One region of the Shewanella sp. DAU305 genome, then DNA from elsewhere that is predicted to be linked to it. Evidence: riboswitches for the same ligand, from Rfam matches in the RefSeq annotation. Region 1 holds a riboswitch; the other holds the start of a gene.

Region 1 (7,604 bases):
CGCCGTAACGAATATATTGCTTTTCAGCCCAGCCATTATCAGGCTCGTTACCGAAGTAGAAGCCGCGCACACCGTATTCTTCATTGAACAAATTACGGCCCCATAAATAGGCTGACCATGCACTCGCCTCATAACCCACACGGGCATTGACGATAGTGTAAGGCTCAGAACGGGATTCATTGCTGTCGGAATAGTAAAACTCACTCTTACCGCTCAGGTTTAGGTTAGTAAACCAGCCCGAATTGGTACGATAAGTCCCGCCAAGGCTGTAGGTTAAGTGTGGTGAATGGGCCAGATCGCGGCCAGTTAAATCGACCTCAGTGCCGTATTTATCCTGATACTGGTAGTCACCGTAGGCCGTTTCTAACCAACCTAAGCTTGAGTAAATTTGTAGATTATCCGTGGCATACCAAGTCGCATCTAACTCAGCACCATAGTTATTAGAACTACCAGCGTTTTCGGTGAACAAGATAAAACGCTGAGGTTTATCAGGGTCTTGCTGGGATGCAGCCACCTGTTGATCTTGCCTGTCCATATAGAACAGCGCCAAATTAGTATCGATAAGCCCTGCTAGCCAATGGGATTTCAGACCGATTTCATAGTTATAAAGCGTCTCAGTACTGAACTCTTTTTTATCGTTCAATTCGACAGGCAAAGTCATGTTAAAACCGCCCGCCTTGTAACCGCGCGCAACACGGACATAAGCGTTGTGCGAGTCATTCAGCACTTTACTCACAGCAATATGGCCACCCCACATGGTTTCACTCGGGTCGAAATTATCGTTATTCGTATCTGAGTAATGGCTGTTGCGGCGCTCCAAACGTAGGCCAACAGATAAGGCATAATCTGAGCCCAGATCCGTATCGAGCTGACCAAACAAGGCATAGTTCGTCGCTTCATACTCAGAGTCTAAGACTTCATCCGGCCAAGCATTGTACTCAGAATACAATTGGTTATCTTCTTTCAGATTCATGCCGTACACACCAAGCAACCAATCAGTACTGTCCGCAAAGATTCGGCCCTGCTCGGTAGAACTTAAGCGAAACTCTTGCGACACAGTTTTACGTTGGCCAGTTTTATCCCAAAAATAATCATATTGGCACGGCGCCAGATTGCCATCGTCATCACTGCATTGCTTAGAAGCCCAATACTCTGGGTTCGACCAATCGCCATCGTAACTGTAATGGTGATCGGTATTCGCAAAGGACGTTAACGAGGTTAGCTCAAAGGTTTCGGCGCCAGAATAGGTCGCTTTAAAGCCTGCGCCTGTGGTGCGCTGGCTATCGACACCCGGTTGATCCGATGTCGTCTGGGTCGGTGAATTGGTTAAACTCCACACATCGTAGCCATTATCAAAATCGGCGTGCAGCACAGTTAAATCAAACTGCAAATCGTCAGTCGCATACCAGCGCAGCTTAGCGCGGCCGCTGAACTCATCGCGGCCATTGGTATCGTCACGGCCTAAATAGAGGTTGTCGTGGTAGCCATTTTGTTGATGTTGCTGCAGTGAAACGCGATAAAGCAGCTTGCCAGAATCCGTTAATGGGCCAGAACTGAAACCGCTAAACGTGCGTAAATCATCATCGCCTAACGATACTTCGCCACCATGTTCAAACACATCGGTGGGGTCGTTGCTTTTCAGATAAATCAGTCCCGCTAAGGCATTAGCGCCATAACGTGTGCCCTGTGGTCCACGTAGCACTTCGACCTGTTGTAGATCGTACATGCTCGACACCATGCCAATACCGGATAAATCGATATCATCTATGATGTAACCAACAGAAGAATTAGGTGCACCTTGGTATTGCTCTTGCTCACCTACGCCGCGAATTTGAAAATATTTCGGCCGTGAACTTCCACCTGACCAGTTAAAGTTGGCGATTGAATTAAGCAGATCTTCAAAGTGCTGCGCGCTTTCATCTTGAATTTTTTGACTGTCGATAACGGTAATACTGGAGGGCATTTTTTCTAAACTTGAGCTGCGAAAATCCGCCGTCACCACCATGACTTCCATCTCAGTGCTGGGATCGGGTTTATCAATAGCATCGGTTTGTGCAAATGCAGAAGTGCTCAGCGCGGCAGCAATGGCTAATGCCAGCGGCGCTCGGGTTAAAAACAAGCTGGGCGATACGGTTAAAAACGGGGAATGACGTTTTGACGTGTTACTGTTTAGCGTTTTACTGTTTAACATAGGACCTCAAATACATAGTTTGAGATCCGGCAACGAATAAGCGATTCAGAAGTGTGCTGTTGATTGGCCCATTCCTACGCCGGTATTAGCCGGATCAGGTTCTAAGGGTTCGTCAGCTGACATCTCAGTTTGCAGTAATCAACGTAAATTAATTCGCTGCAAACACCCCTTGGCGACGCCTAGTATACATGAGTAATAGGATGGGATGACACATTTACCTCATAAAATGAAAAATGCCAGCATAGCTGGCATTCTCAGGGCGAACTTCAGGCTTAATTCGAAAAGGTTTCGCGCACGTACACATCAAATTTAACCGCTTGGGCATTGGGCGCCACGGCGGCGACTTGCAATTGTTGCTTGCCATGCAGCTTCACCGATTTCCAGCTTGTCGCTTCATCTTCGATAGTAAAGCCGCTAGCATCGTACCAAGTGAATTTATACTGCACACGCATATCGGTAGACGATTTGCTGACAATCAGCGCTGAACCCTGCACTAAATCGCCGACTCGGCGTGCATCCACACTTTCAACCGCAATATCTCGGGCAAAACTGGTATTATCGACACGGGTTTCACCAAGCGAACTCACTGAAATACCTGCGGTATGTGAGGCACAAGCGCCTAAGGTCAGCGCCGCGGCCAATAATAGTCCTGTATAAATTTGTTTCATCTCTTTCTCCCAGTCACGCGACAAAATGCGCGGCCAGCGCGCACCATTTCCCATTAAACGACAAGCTAATCGAACTGTGCTGAACTTATGCTTAACAAGACAGACTTAATCATCAGTCAAACACTGCTCACTAAAACGAGTTAATCAATCAGAAAGTGCGCCCGTGCCGTAGCGATGAGCTGCTTACGATTGGTTTGCCAACAATCGATATTCACGTTGGCCACTCGTCGCCCCTGTCGGGTAATACGACATTCTGCAAAGCTATCTTTATGCAGTCCTGCACGTAAATAGTCGATGGAAAAATCGACCACTTTAGGCACTTTGGCTGTTTGCATAAAGACCATCAACTGCACTATCGCTGACATCTCCATAAAACCTGCAATGACGCCGCCATGAATCGCGGGCAACACAGGATTACCGATATTGTCGTCCTTAGCAGGCAGTTTAAAAATCAGTTCATCACCAAAACGTTCCACCTTCATCCCAATAAATTTGGCATAGGGGACGTGCTCAAGTAAATGGCCGAAATCGTTAAGCTCAGTGGCGCGCTTAACAATGCCTTGCACATCGATAGGCGCTTTTACTTGGGCTTTTTGAGTGGGACTGGCTGTGCCAAGTTCCGAATTATTTGCGCTCATCAGTGTATCCTATCTCAGGCACGGCTTCACCCATCAGCGCTTGTCTAAAGGCATCACCCACCATTTCTGGGCTGATCCGCATAAAGGAACCAACAGCATGGGCAATAGGATCGTCGATACTGTCTTGATAAGCAATCGCGCGGGTAAAGGCAATATTGGAAGACAATTTGTAGCATTCAGCAAACCCAAACACAGGTTTATGGGGCTGAGCGGGCTTCATATAATCCACCCGCAAATCGAGCGTAGGTGAGATTTCTAACAATTTAAATTTATGGAATATCGCGCTAACAACAGCACTGCCACAGGCGGTATCCATTAAAGTGGTAATGACTCCACCGTGGATAACCCCCGTATCAGGATAACCAATTAATTCAGTGCTGTAGGGCAACTCAATCAACACATGGTGCTCGCTCGCCTCCAATACCGTTAAACCGAGACGACGACACTGAGCGAGTTGATCCACAAACCGCTGCGCCATTTGGGTCAGCGGGAAAAAATCCGAATTTACCTTCATTTGCCTTGGCTCAACATGGGCCCCAGAGGCTCCCCGCCCACAAGGTGGAAATGAATGTGATAGACTTCTTGTCCACCGTGTTGATTGCAGTTCATGATCAGTCGGTAGCCATCTTTAGCGATACCCGCTTCCGCCGCCAATTTAGCCGCAACAGTCATCATACGGCCAAGCACCGGCTCATCAGAGGCTTTCATGTCGTTCGCCGTTGGGATCAAATGATTCGGCACAATCAAAATATGGGTTGGCGCCTTAGGGGAAATGTCTCTAAAGGCTGTCACAAGTTCATCTTGATGCAGAATATCCGCGGGAATTTCGCGACGAATAATTTTGCTGAAAATCGTTTCTTCGGCCATGGGGCGTCCTCCTTGGGTTAGTTGGCATAGTATACTAGTAATTCAACGCTTTGTGTCTGTAGATATTTTGCTTTTCATTTGCCAGTTGCAGGCATTTTTGGCAGCATGGCCACCATTAAAACACTCAGGTTTTGCAGGATAAATATGATCCATTACCAGATAATCCCCGTCGATCCGAAAGCCCATTTATTCGCAGTCACTATGACATTATCCCAGCCCAAGCCTGTGCAGGTCTTTAGCCTACCCGCTTGGCTGCCTGGCAGTTATATGGTGCGTGACTTTGCCAAAAACATCATTGAACTCAAGGCACATGATGCTAATGGCCAAACGCTCAAGCTAATCCAGCTAGATAAGCAAACTTGGTCAGTTGACAATAATAGCAACGAAATCATTCTGACTTATCAAGTGTATGCTTGGGATCTATCGGTGCGCACCGCGCATTTGGACATGACCCACGGCTTCTTTAACGGCAGTAGCGTGTTTTTATCCGCCCACGGTTTTGAACAACAAACCCACACTGTCACTATGCTACCGCCCACGGAATCAAATGCCTCTGAATCAACATTAGGTGAGTGGCGCGTTGCCACGAGCATGACCCGCATCAGTGGTGACGACTTTTATTTCGGTCAATTTAATGCCACAAGCTATGACGAACTTATCGATCATCCAGTGGAAATGGGCTTATTTACCTTAGCCAGTTTTGATGCCTGCGGCATACGCCACGATATCGTACTCAATGGCCGCCACCGCGCTTGTATTCCAAGGCTCTGCCAAGACTTAAAAGCCATTTGCGAATATCAAATCAACCTCTTTGGTACACCAGCCCCCTTCAAACGCTATTTGTTTATGACCACAGTATTAGACAATGGCTTTGGTGGTTTAGAGCACAGAGCTTCTACCGCATTAATGTGTTCACGCAAGGACTTACCGCTGTCGCTCGATGCGCCAGTCAATAACGACTATCGCACTTATTTATCCCTGTGCAGCCACGAGTATTTCCACAGCTGGAACGTGAAGCGGATTAAGCCGGAGTGCTTTTTACCCTATAAACTTGAGGCTGAAACCTATACGCCGCAACTGTGGGCCTATGAAGGCATCACCTCCTATTACGATGACTTCCTTACCTATCGCGCCGGACTGGTAGATGAACACAGCTATTTAGATATGCTGAGTGAAACCTTCACCCGCGTCTATCGCAGCCAAGGACGCTTTAAACAAAGTGTTAAAGATTCAAGCTTTAATGCTTGGACTAAGTTCTATAAGCAGGATGAAAACGCGCAAAACGCCATCATTAGTTATTACACCAAAGGCGCGCTTTTTGCGCTGTACTTAGATTTAACCCTGCGCAGTGAAACCCAAGGCAAATACAATCTCGACCATGTTATGCAGATTTTATGGCAGGAATATGCTCTGCAAGACAAAGGCACGACTGACGGCTGTCACCAAGCGATTGTCGAGCGACTCCTAGGCCGTGATTGCCACGATTTGTTTGCCTACTTAGATAACACCGACGATATTCCACTGGCTCCGCTACTTGCCGAATTTGGCGTCGAGTTTAACCTTCGAGCCAGCCAAGGTCCGCAGGATGTGGGCGGCGGGCAAGCGAAAGGTTATGACATTGCCTTTGGCGCGAAAACTCAAGCGGCGCCGATGGGATTGAAAGTGTTGACTATTACCCAAGGCAGCCCTGCTCACCTTGCGGGATTAAGTGCGGGGGATACCTTAATCGCCGCCGATAACTTGCAAGTCAGCGCGCAATTTGAGTCGCAGCTACAGCAATATCCGCTGGGTGAATCCTTGAATCTACATTGGTTTAGACGGGATGAATTGATGACGGGTGAATTGATGATAACTGCCGCGCCTAAGGACACTGTCGCCCTAGCGATTAGCGACAAGACTAAACTCGCGGCTTGGTTAGGACGTTAATTTAACGTTTTGATTAGACAGGTTTTTAGAAAAAAAAGGGGCACAAGCCCCTTTTATCATTTCTGAGATAACACTTAACTTAGGTACTAATATCCAAACGAACACATCTATGTCTAGATCAGTATTCCCTTGCCAAATCAGTGTCTTCTATCAGTGCTAATACAGACTTAAACCACCACATCGTGCAAATAGGTTTGCGCCCACGCGATCGCTTGACCACGGCTCGACACACCGATCTTACGGAATACTCGGTACAAATGGGTTTTTATCGTGCTTTCACTGACAAACAACTGATTGGCAATATCTAAGTTAGTGCTACCCGTTAAGAGGGCTTGTAATACTTCTCGCTCACGAATCGTCAGCGGTTCAGTATCTTCGAACAAACCAAAGTCATCGTTCACCCCATTGACGAGTTGAATTGGGATCACCCTATGGCCTCGTAAAATATTCGAGAATCCTAGGCTAATCTCAGTTAAACCCGCATCGAGATAAAACACCCCTGCGGTCGTGGCAGCTTGCATCAAAAAGCGCGCATCCACTTGTTTAGGGAATTGTAAATAGACGACTCGTACACTTGGTTGTTCACGGGCAAGTAAACGCTGAAATTGATGGGCTTTTTGAAGATCAACAGTCGCTAAATCAATCACTACCATGGAGGCATGATTATCCTTGATTTGTTCACACATCTCATCTGGGCTGACTTGCGTCAACTTAACGAGAAACTCCTGTGGCCAACGTCCTGCTAGCAGTTCCATTAATACTTGCGATCGTGACACTACAATCCAATGTAATATTTTGAACATCCTGCTCACTCCCTGTCTGATTAACGATTATTCACTTTGAGAACCTAAGATCCTCTCAATACAACTTCAACATCCGTTCAATAGACTTCCAAGTCTATCGTGGTGACGATATTAGCATTAGATAAAACAGATTAAAAAGACTTACGTGAAAAATATTTACCGTACGCAAATCAAAAACTTCTAACACTTTCGTTGAATCCACTATCAATCAGAAGTCTTAATTGAAACTGAAAAAAATTACTGAAACTTTTAGATAAAAGCGTAAGATCATATCAACACAAAAAATAAGGAAATTCCATGTCCAGCAGTAAACCCACCGCGCTTGAAGTCAAATCCTACCCTGTGTGGGACAAACCGACTCGATTATTCCATTGGATAAATGTCATTCTCGTGCTCGCACTCATCTTAGTGGGTGGCATCATGATGTATCGCACTGAGTTAGGCATCACTGAGTTAACAGGCAAAATTGGCTTAAAAACTTTACACGTGTGGATAGGATATGCGTTTGCAA
Region 2 (7,604 bases), 600 kb from region 1:
TATTCCCGTCAGCGTATCGCATTGACTATGTTATCCGCTTTAAGACGTAAGAGTTAGCAAGCATTTTCCCATCAATTTAGCGCGATTGTGATCTCAATTCCCAGCCTTATTTGTCTCAACTGACAAGTGTCTTACTAAGCATTGGCATAAGCACTGCGCTTGTAACGTGTTGCATTCGCGTTGAACTTTACCCTGTTTGCCTCCTCTAATCTGCGTTGAGCACTCGCAAGTAAATGCAATCATTGGATAATTCTCTTTCAATATTCAGCAACTCGATATTGGATTTGAGTGCAATTGTTCCACGTTAAGCATCATCGAAATCAATTGAGACTACACAAAACCTAAGGATGGATTTTGCCTTTTCAACGTCAACCCAAAGCCGTGCCTTTATTGACAGTATCTCCTACAGCAATAGCGATTGGAGATGATACTGATAGTGCTTTGTTTTTTTCGGTCACATCGCCAGAAGGTGAGACTTTTATCGCATTTGATCATCACCTCGGTGAACTGGATGCTGCTCAAACGCCTGTTTTTACCACTGATGCCGAGCCGTCAGCGTTCAATCGCGGTGCAGGCCTTTTAGTCACTGAGCATGACACCCAAGCTATATATCAAGAGCAGGCCCGAGATTTGGTACTGCAAGAAATCCATACTGAACATCAAGATCAACATCAAGATAAATTGGTTGCTGAGTCTGAATCAAAACTTGAACTGTCTGGGACAATACAAACCAGTGCTTATTCATTGGGGACAGGATCCGTTTTGCGTGCTCGTCAGCCATATTTCAAAGGATTAAGCCTGTTATTTTTTGTGATCTTAGTGCATGTGTGTTTATTTTTACTTATCTGCATTTTGTGGCGCCCGCAGTTAAATCCCTTTGGATTAACAGAAACAGAAAGCCGGGGCCCTAAAGTAACGGCGCTCAAAGCTTATTTTATTTATGCTCCCGCGGTAGAGAAGGCTGAAAGCGCTGCGCTAGAAACAGAGAGCAAGGCCGAGGATAAGACTGAGATGACAAGTTCTGTTACGCCTACAACTGTTCCCACGCCTACAACTCAAGTTAAGCCTATGCCAATATTTGAAAAGGTCGTGCCTGAAAAAGTAGATCAGGGAAAAGTGAAGCCAGATACGGTTAAACCTGACATCACTCAATCGAGCCAATCTCAATCAAGTGCCCCAAGTGAAGTACAGCCCGCGGAAGCGACGGCAAAAAAGCCAACAAATATGTTTGATGCCACAGAAATTAAGACGCAGCTTGGCGCTCAGAGTTCGCCTGCAGCAGAAGGTGAGAGCACAATAGCGACAAGCTCAAGCATGAGTTTATTCACCCAGCAATATTTTGAACGTCAGCGCGAGCAAGCGCTCGATGATCTCGTCATTGAACAGGCCGATAAATTCACCCGGAAATCGAATATGAGTGAAATGAGCCCTGAGATGGAAGTGTTATTTGTCCCTAACGCCGATGATTTCGGTGGCACAACGAGTCTAGATTTACCCTTAGATCCAAATCGTATTGTGCGTAAAGGGGATACTTGTTATCGCGTGGTACAATTGGGGACTCAAGTCAATCCTTACGCAGAAAATTTAGGCTTCCCATTTGACTGCAGTGGCAAAAAAATCAATCAAGCTATTGATGATGCCATTCAATCTCGATTAAATAAAATGATGCTCAAACCCCATAAATAGTGACTTTCTTTTATGATCTATTTTCATGCTAATTATGGCTTTTTTAGTTTAATTTGATTTAATCAATTAAAAACAATAAATTATGAACCTTTATTTTGGATTGGTATTTAAGGCTTTTAATTACTTTTTTCCTTGTTTGTTGCTGCCGCTTCTGTCTATACTGCGCACTCATCTTGTCGGAGTGCCTCTTGGCTGAGACCGTTTATTCGGGATCCGTTGAACCTGATCAGGTTAAAACCTGCGAAGGAAACAAGCGTAATAACACATATTAAATCGCCAAAATAGACGGCTTGAACACCTGTTAACTCAGCAGTGTTTTAAGCCTTAATGTTTAGATTTAATTGTTATTGAGCAGGGTAACTCAATTTTTGAAGCCAGTGTTGGCCACAAAAATTGATTGCCATGCCCAGCTATCAACAACTCAATTCTCCAGACAAGCAACTCCATTTTTTAACGTGAGATTGCTTATGTCCAGTTCAAACCAAAACCCAGCTGTAGCTGCCAATGCGATAGAAATCACAGCGTCAGAATCGACAATCCCTAATAAATCGACAGTGCCTAATAAATCGGCTGAGTCTAGTCAATCAATCGTGCCTAAGGCGCCGAGTCGCCGCGAAACCCGCGCGCAGGCCCAAGCCTTTATCGATACGTTAGCGCCGCTGCAACATTCTAATTCACAAAAGATTTACCTCGAAGGTTCAAGTGCCGATATTCGCGTTGGCATGCGGCAAATCCTGCAGACTGACACCCTTGTCGGCGGTACAGATGATGCGCCTATCATGGAAAAAAATCCGCCAATACGCGTGTATGATTGCGCTGGACCTTATTCCGATCCTGAGGCCGATATCAATGTGCGTCTAGGCCTTGGTAAATTAAGACAAAACTGGATCCTAGCCCGCAACGACACAGAGCAATTACCCTGTGCCACCTCAGATTTTACCCAACAAAGACTCGCCGACGACGGTTTAGACCATCTGCGTTTTGAGGCAGGTTCGAGTGCAATTGTCCGCCCACGCAGAGCGCTGCAGGGTAAACGAGTCAGTCAATTACACTATGCCCGTCAAGGGATTATCACGCCCGAAATGGAATATGTAGCGATCCGCGAGAACATGGCACTTGCCGAAGTACAGGATGAAATCCTCAATCGTAAAGCCAAGGGCGAAGCTTTTGGTGCCTTAGTCGGCGAACCGATTACCGCCGAATTTGTCCGCGCCGAAGTTGCCCGTGGCCGCGCGATTATTCCGCTGAATATTAACCATCCCGAAGCCGAACCTATGATCATTGGGCGTAACTTTTTGGTGAAAGTGAATGCCAATATTGGTAATTCTGCGGTGACGTCATCCATCGAGGAAGAAGTGGAAAAGCTCGTCTGGTCAACCCGTTGGGGTGCAGATACGGTCATGGATTTATCCACGGGTCGTTATATCCACGAAACCCGCGAATGGATCATCCGTAACTCGCCAGTGCCCATCGGCACAGTACCAATTTATCAAGCGCTGGAGAAAGTGAACGGCGTGGCAGAGGATTTAACCTGGGAAGTGTTCCGCGATACCTTGATTGAACAAGCGGAACAAGGTGTTGATTACTTTACCATTCATGCTGGTGTGCTGCTTCGTTACGTGCCGATGACGGCTAAACGCGTTACTGGGATCGTTTCCCGCGGCGGTTCAATTATGGCCAAATGGTGCCTGAGTCACCACAAGGAAAACTTCCTCTACAGCCATTTTCGTGAGATCTGTGAGCTTTGCGTTGCCTACGATGTATCCCTGTCTTTAGGTGATGGTATGCGTCCAGGCTCAATTGCCGACGCCAATGATGCCGCCCAGTTTGCAGAGCTTGAAACCTTAGGTGAGCTAGTCAAAATCGCATGGGAATACGACGTACAAACCATTATCGAAGGGCCGGGACATATCCCGATGCAGCTCATTAAAGAGAACATGGACAAGCAGTTAGCTCACTGCGATGAAGCGCCGTTTTACACGCTTGGCCCACAAATCACCGATATCGCACCTGGGTATGATCATTTCACCTCCGGCATAGGCGCGGCCATGATTGCTTGGTACGGCTGCGCTATGTTGTGTTATGTCACGCCAAAAGAACACTTAGGATTACCGAATAAACAAGATGTTAAGCAAGGTTTGATTGCTTATAAGATTGCCGCCCACGCCGCCGATGTGGCGAAAGGTCATCCGAGTGCGCAAATTCGTGACAATGCGCTGGCAAAGGCGCGGTTCGAATTCCGCTGGGAAGATCAATATAACTTAGGACTCGATCCTGAAACCGCGCGCGCTTATCACGATGAATCTTTACCGCAGGAATCCGCTAAAGTCGCGCATTTTTGTTCTATGTGCGGCCCTAAATTTTGTTCGATGAAAATCACCCAAGATGTGCGCGCCTATGCCGCTGGCTTAGAGGCGGCACAAGCGAAGGCGGATCAAGTTGAAGCTGCTGACCAAGCCATGCAAGTCACAGTCAAGACGCCGCAGGAGTTGGAAGCGGCCATGGCGCTAAAATCGGCACAATTTGCTGCTTCGGGCGCCGAGATCTATCACGTGAAAGACAAGCTTGTCGCCGAAGCTGAGGAAGCCTAATTATGCTAGGTATTCATGGGGATAATGCGCCCATGAATACCGCTCACCCCGCATTTGTTTGGACCATAGCTGGTTCAGACAGTGGCGGCGGTGCCGGTATTCAGGCGGACTTGGCGACAATTCAAGATTTAGGCTGTCACGGTTGTAGCGTGATCACCACAGTGACGGCGCAAAGCTCTGTGGCGGTCACTTTAGTCGAGCCCGTATCAGCGGCGATGTTAATGGCTCAGCTGACGACTTTACTTTCCGACTTACCACCCAAAGCAATTAAAATCGGCTTACTGGCAGATCAAACTCAAGTGGCATTGCTGGCAGATTGGATCGCGAGTTTTAAAATCCACTATCCATCTGTGCCTGTGATTGTCGATCCTGTGATGGTCGCCAGTTGTGGCGATGCATTAGCAGTAGATAACTGTCAGGATATAAAAAGTGCGGCTAAATCAGCCTTAGATTTTAGGCCTTTCAAAGGTTTAATCGAACTTATCACACCCAATGTGCTTGAACTTGGGCGGTTAACTCACAGTGATGTTTCAACGAAAGCGCAATTCGCTGCCGCGGCACTGGCTTTATCCCAGAGCCTTGATTGCAGTGTGCTCGCTAAAGGTGGCGATGTGAGCTTTGGTTGCACTGACATTCTTGCTGATACTCAAACTCAAACTAACGCTCTTGATACCGCTTACAAGAGTAATGGCTGGGATCTTGAGCTTGCCGAGGATTATCTAGTTTGTCGTCAAGTGCGCGCGAGCTCTGAGTTGCATCAAAATGGACGCTTCTGGTTAGCCAGCCAGCGGGTTAATACCCGTCATAATCATGGTAGCGGCTGCACTTTGTCATCGGCCATTGCCGCCGTGTTAGCGCAAGGTTTTGTATTACAAGATGCGGTGGTTGTTGCCAAAGCCTATGTGAGTCAAGGCTTAAGCGCGGCGATTGGTTTAGGGCAAGGTCCAGGGCCGTTGGCCCGTACGGGTTGGCCTAATAACTTGTCCTGCTATGCCAAGATAAATTTGTGTGATGGCAATTTTATTAGTCATCAAATCAGCCAACATCTTGATGTTATGAGTGATTTAGTTGCAACAGATCAGGTAAGAATAGCCTCGGCGCCACCTCAAAATATTTTATCCCAAGGTTTTAAAGTGCTCGATGCCGATCTCGGCGTGTATCCCGTGGTGAGTGACTTAACCATGCTGGAAAGTTTGTTAGCGGCCGGCGTTAAAACCCTGCAGTTAAGGATAAAAACCGACATCAGCGAATTAACTTCTGCAGGGTTAGGCGAATCTGTGCAAAGTAGATGTGAGTCAGGCAAATCTAAATCAGGCGAAACTGAGTTAATTGGCTCCGAATTAGAAGCACAAATTCAAACAGCCATTGCCTTAGGTAAGCATTTTAATGCGCAGCTTTTTATCAATGATCACTGGCAGTTAGCAATAAAACACCATGCCTTTGGGGTACATTTAGGCCAAGAAGATCTCGCTGTAGCTGACTTAGCCGCCATTAAAGCGGCGGGACTTGCGCTTGGCATATCGAGTCACAGTTATTTCGAGCTGTTATTGGCCCATCAATGTTCGCCATCCTACATAGCGCTTGGGCATATATTTCCTACCACAACGAAGCAAATGCCTTCGGCGCCCCAAGGGCTCGCAAAACTTAAACACTATGTGGCGTTACTCCAAGGCCATTATCCCTTGGTCGCAATTGGCGGTATTGATTTAGATAATCTGGCAAAGGTGAAAGCAACAGGGGTGGGCAATATTGCTGTGGTGCGCGCAATAACGAAAGCTAAGGAGCCAGTCGCAGCGTTTGCAGAGCTGAGCCAAGCTTGGGAGCAATGTAGCTTGTCTGAAGAACTGGCTGTAAAGCATGAGTTGGATGCAAAGCATGAGTAAAAAAACACCTCTTTCTCACGCAGAGGTTCTTTGCGGTCATATACACAGCGACAATGAATACTGCGGCCATACACTCAGTGATGCCGATTTTATGCGTTATTCTCGGCAAGTCTTATTGCCTGAAGTCGGTGAGGCTGGGCAATTACAACTGGCCGGCGCTGGTGTCGCTATTATCGGTCTTGGCGGTTTAGGGCAATTGGCGGCGCAATATCTGGCCTGTGCAGGTATTGGTCGCTTGACCTTAATCGACATGGATAAAGTTGAAGTATCAAATCTGCCAAGACAATTGTTATTCAACGATGCCGATATTGGGCTTAATAAGGCGCGAGTTGCCAAGCAAAAGCTCAATGGCATAGCACCGCGTTGCACTGTTACTGCCTATGAAACGGCATTTAATGCTGCGACATCGGCTCATCATTTGGCGGATATTTTACTGGCAAAACAACAGGGCAAAAAAGTGCTAGTGCTTGACTGCACCGATAACTTTGCGACTCGCCAAGCCATTAATCGCAGCTGTATCGAAGCGGCTTTGCCTTTAGTTAGCGCGTCAATCGCGGCATTTAGCGGCCAATTGTTCGCGGTCGACCAAATGCGGTTCCCTTCTGGTGGTTGTTATCACTGTATTTTCCCCGAACAGACGAGAGTGTCGCAGAGCTGCAGTACCCAAGGCGTACTCGGCCCCAGCGTGGGCGTGATGGCGTCAATGCAATCCTTGGTGGCCATGCAACTCTTGCTGAGTGTGGATAGCGGTTGCGATGAATCGAAAAATGTCTTGTTGGGACGTTTTTGGCGCTTCGACGCTAAATCACTTTCATGGACAGCGGCGATATTAACGCGGGATCCCCATTGTGGCGTATGTGGTCCAAAAGAGGTTCATTCATTATCCGATAAGCCCAGCAAACTATAAAGTATGGAGGTTTGATATGATTTTAATTCACATAAATAATGTCCCGCAGCCATTAACGGAACCGACTTCACTCGCGGCTGTGATCCTCGCGCAAGATATAGCCCTCGATTCGGTCGCTATCGTGTTGAATGCAGAGGTGGTTCCGCGTAATCGCTGGCAATCGATTCTCTGCCAACATGAAGATAAATTAGAACTTTTTTCAGCTGTAGCGGGAGGCTAGTATGTTAACGATTGCCGATGTGGAGTTTGAATCACGGTTATTTACCGGAACGGGAAAATTCAGCAATAGCCAAGTGATGCTTGAGGCGATAACGGCTTCAAAATCGCAGTTAGTGACAGTTGCGATGAAAAGAATTGATTTTAAAATGGGGCTTGATGATTTACTCACGCCGTTACGCCAAGCGGGTGTACGGCTATTGCCTAACACTTCGGGGGCGAGAAACGCCAAGGAAGCGGTGTTTGCGGCTGAGCTTGCCCGTGAAATGCTGGGAACTCATTGGATTAAGCTCGAAATCCACCCGGATCCTAAGTACCTAA

The links. A riboswitch is a leader RNA that binds a small molecule or an ion and turns the genes downstream of it on or off. The one in region 1 is predicted to bind thiamine pyrophosphate.
Region 2: linked by a shared signal. The riboswitch ahead of thiC (phosphomethylpyrimidine synthase ThiC) and the one ahead of OX890_RS14170 (TonB-dependent receptor) in region 1 are both predicted to bind thiamine pyrophosphate.

The regions. Positions count from the first base shown of each region.
Region 1 is NZ_CP113808.1:3,365,311-3,372,914, forward strand. It holds gene OX890_RS14170 (TonB-dependent receptor) at 1-2,191, opposite strand, end outside; TPP riboswitch at 2,246-2,371, opposite strand; gene OX890_RS14175 (YcfL family protein) at 2,464-2,859, opposite strand; gene OX890_RS14180 (PaaI family thioesterase) at 3,000-3,497, opposite strand; gene OX890_RS14185 (PaaI family thioesterase) at 3,484-4,011, opposite strand; gene hinT (purine nucleoside phosphoramidase) at 4,008-4,364, opposite strand; gene OX890_RS14195 (M61 family metallopeptidase) at 4,509-6,290, shown strand; gene OX890_RS14200 (LuxR C-terminal-related transcriptional regulator) at 6,458-7,093, opposite strand; gene OX890_RS14205 (cytochrome b/b6 domain-containing protein) at 7,391-7,604, shown strand, end outside.
Region 2 is NZ_CP113808.1:2,760,823-2,768,426, forward strand. It holds gene OX890_RS11745 (hypothetical protein) at 355-1,686, shown strand; TPP riboswitch at 1,854-1,952, shown strand; gene thiC (phosphomethylpyrimidine synthase ThiC) at 2,154-4,277, shown strand; gene OX890_RS11755 (bifunctional hydroxymethylpyrimidine kinase/phosphomethylpyrimidine kinase) at 4,280-6,160, shown strand; gene OX890_RS11760 (HesA/MoeB/ThiF family protein) at 6,153-7,067, shown strand; gene thiS (sulfur carrier protein ThiS) at 7,084-7,287, shown strand; gene OX890_RS11770 (thiazole synthase) at 7,289-7,604, shown strand, end outside.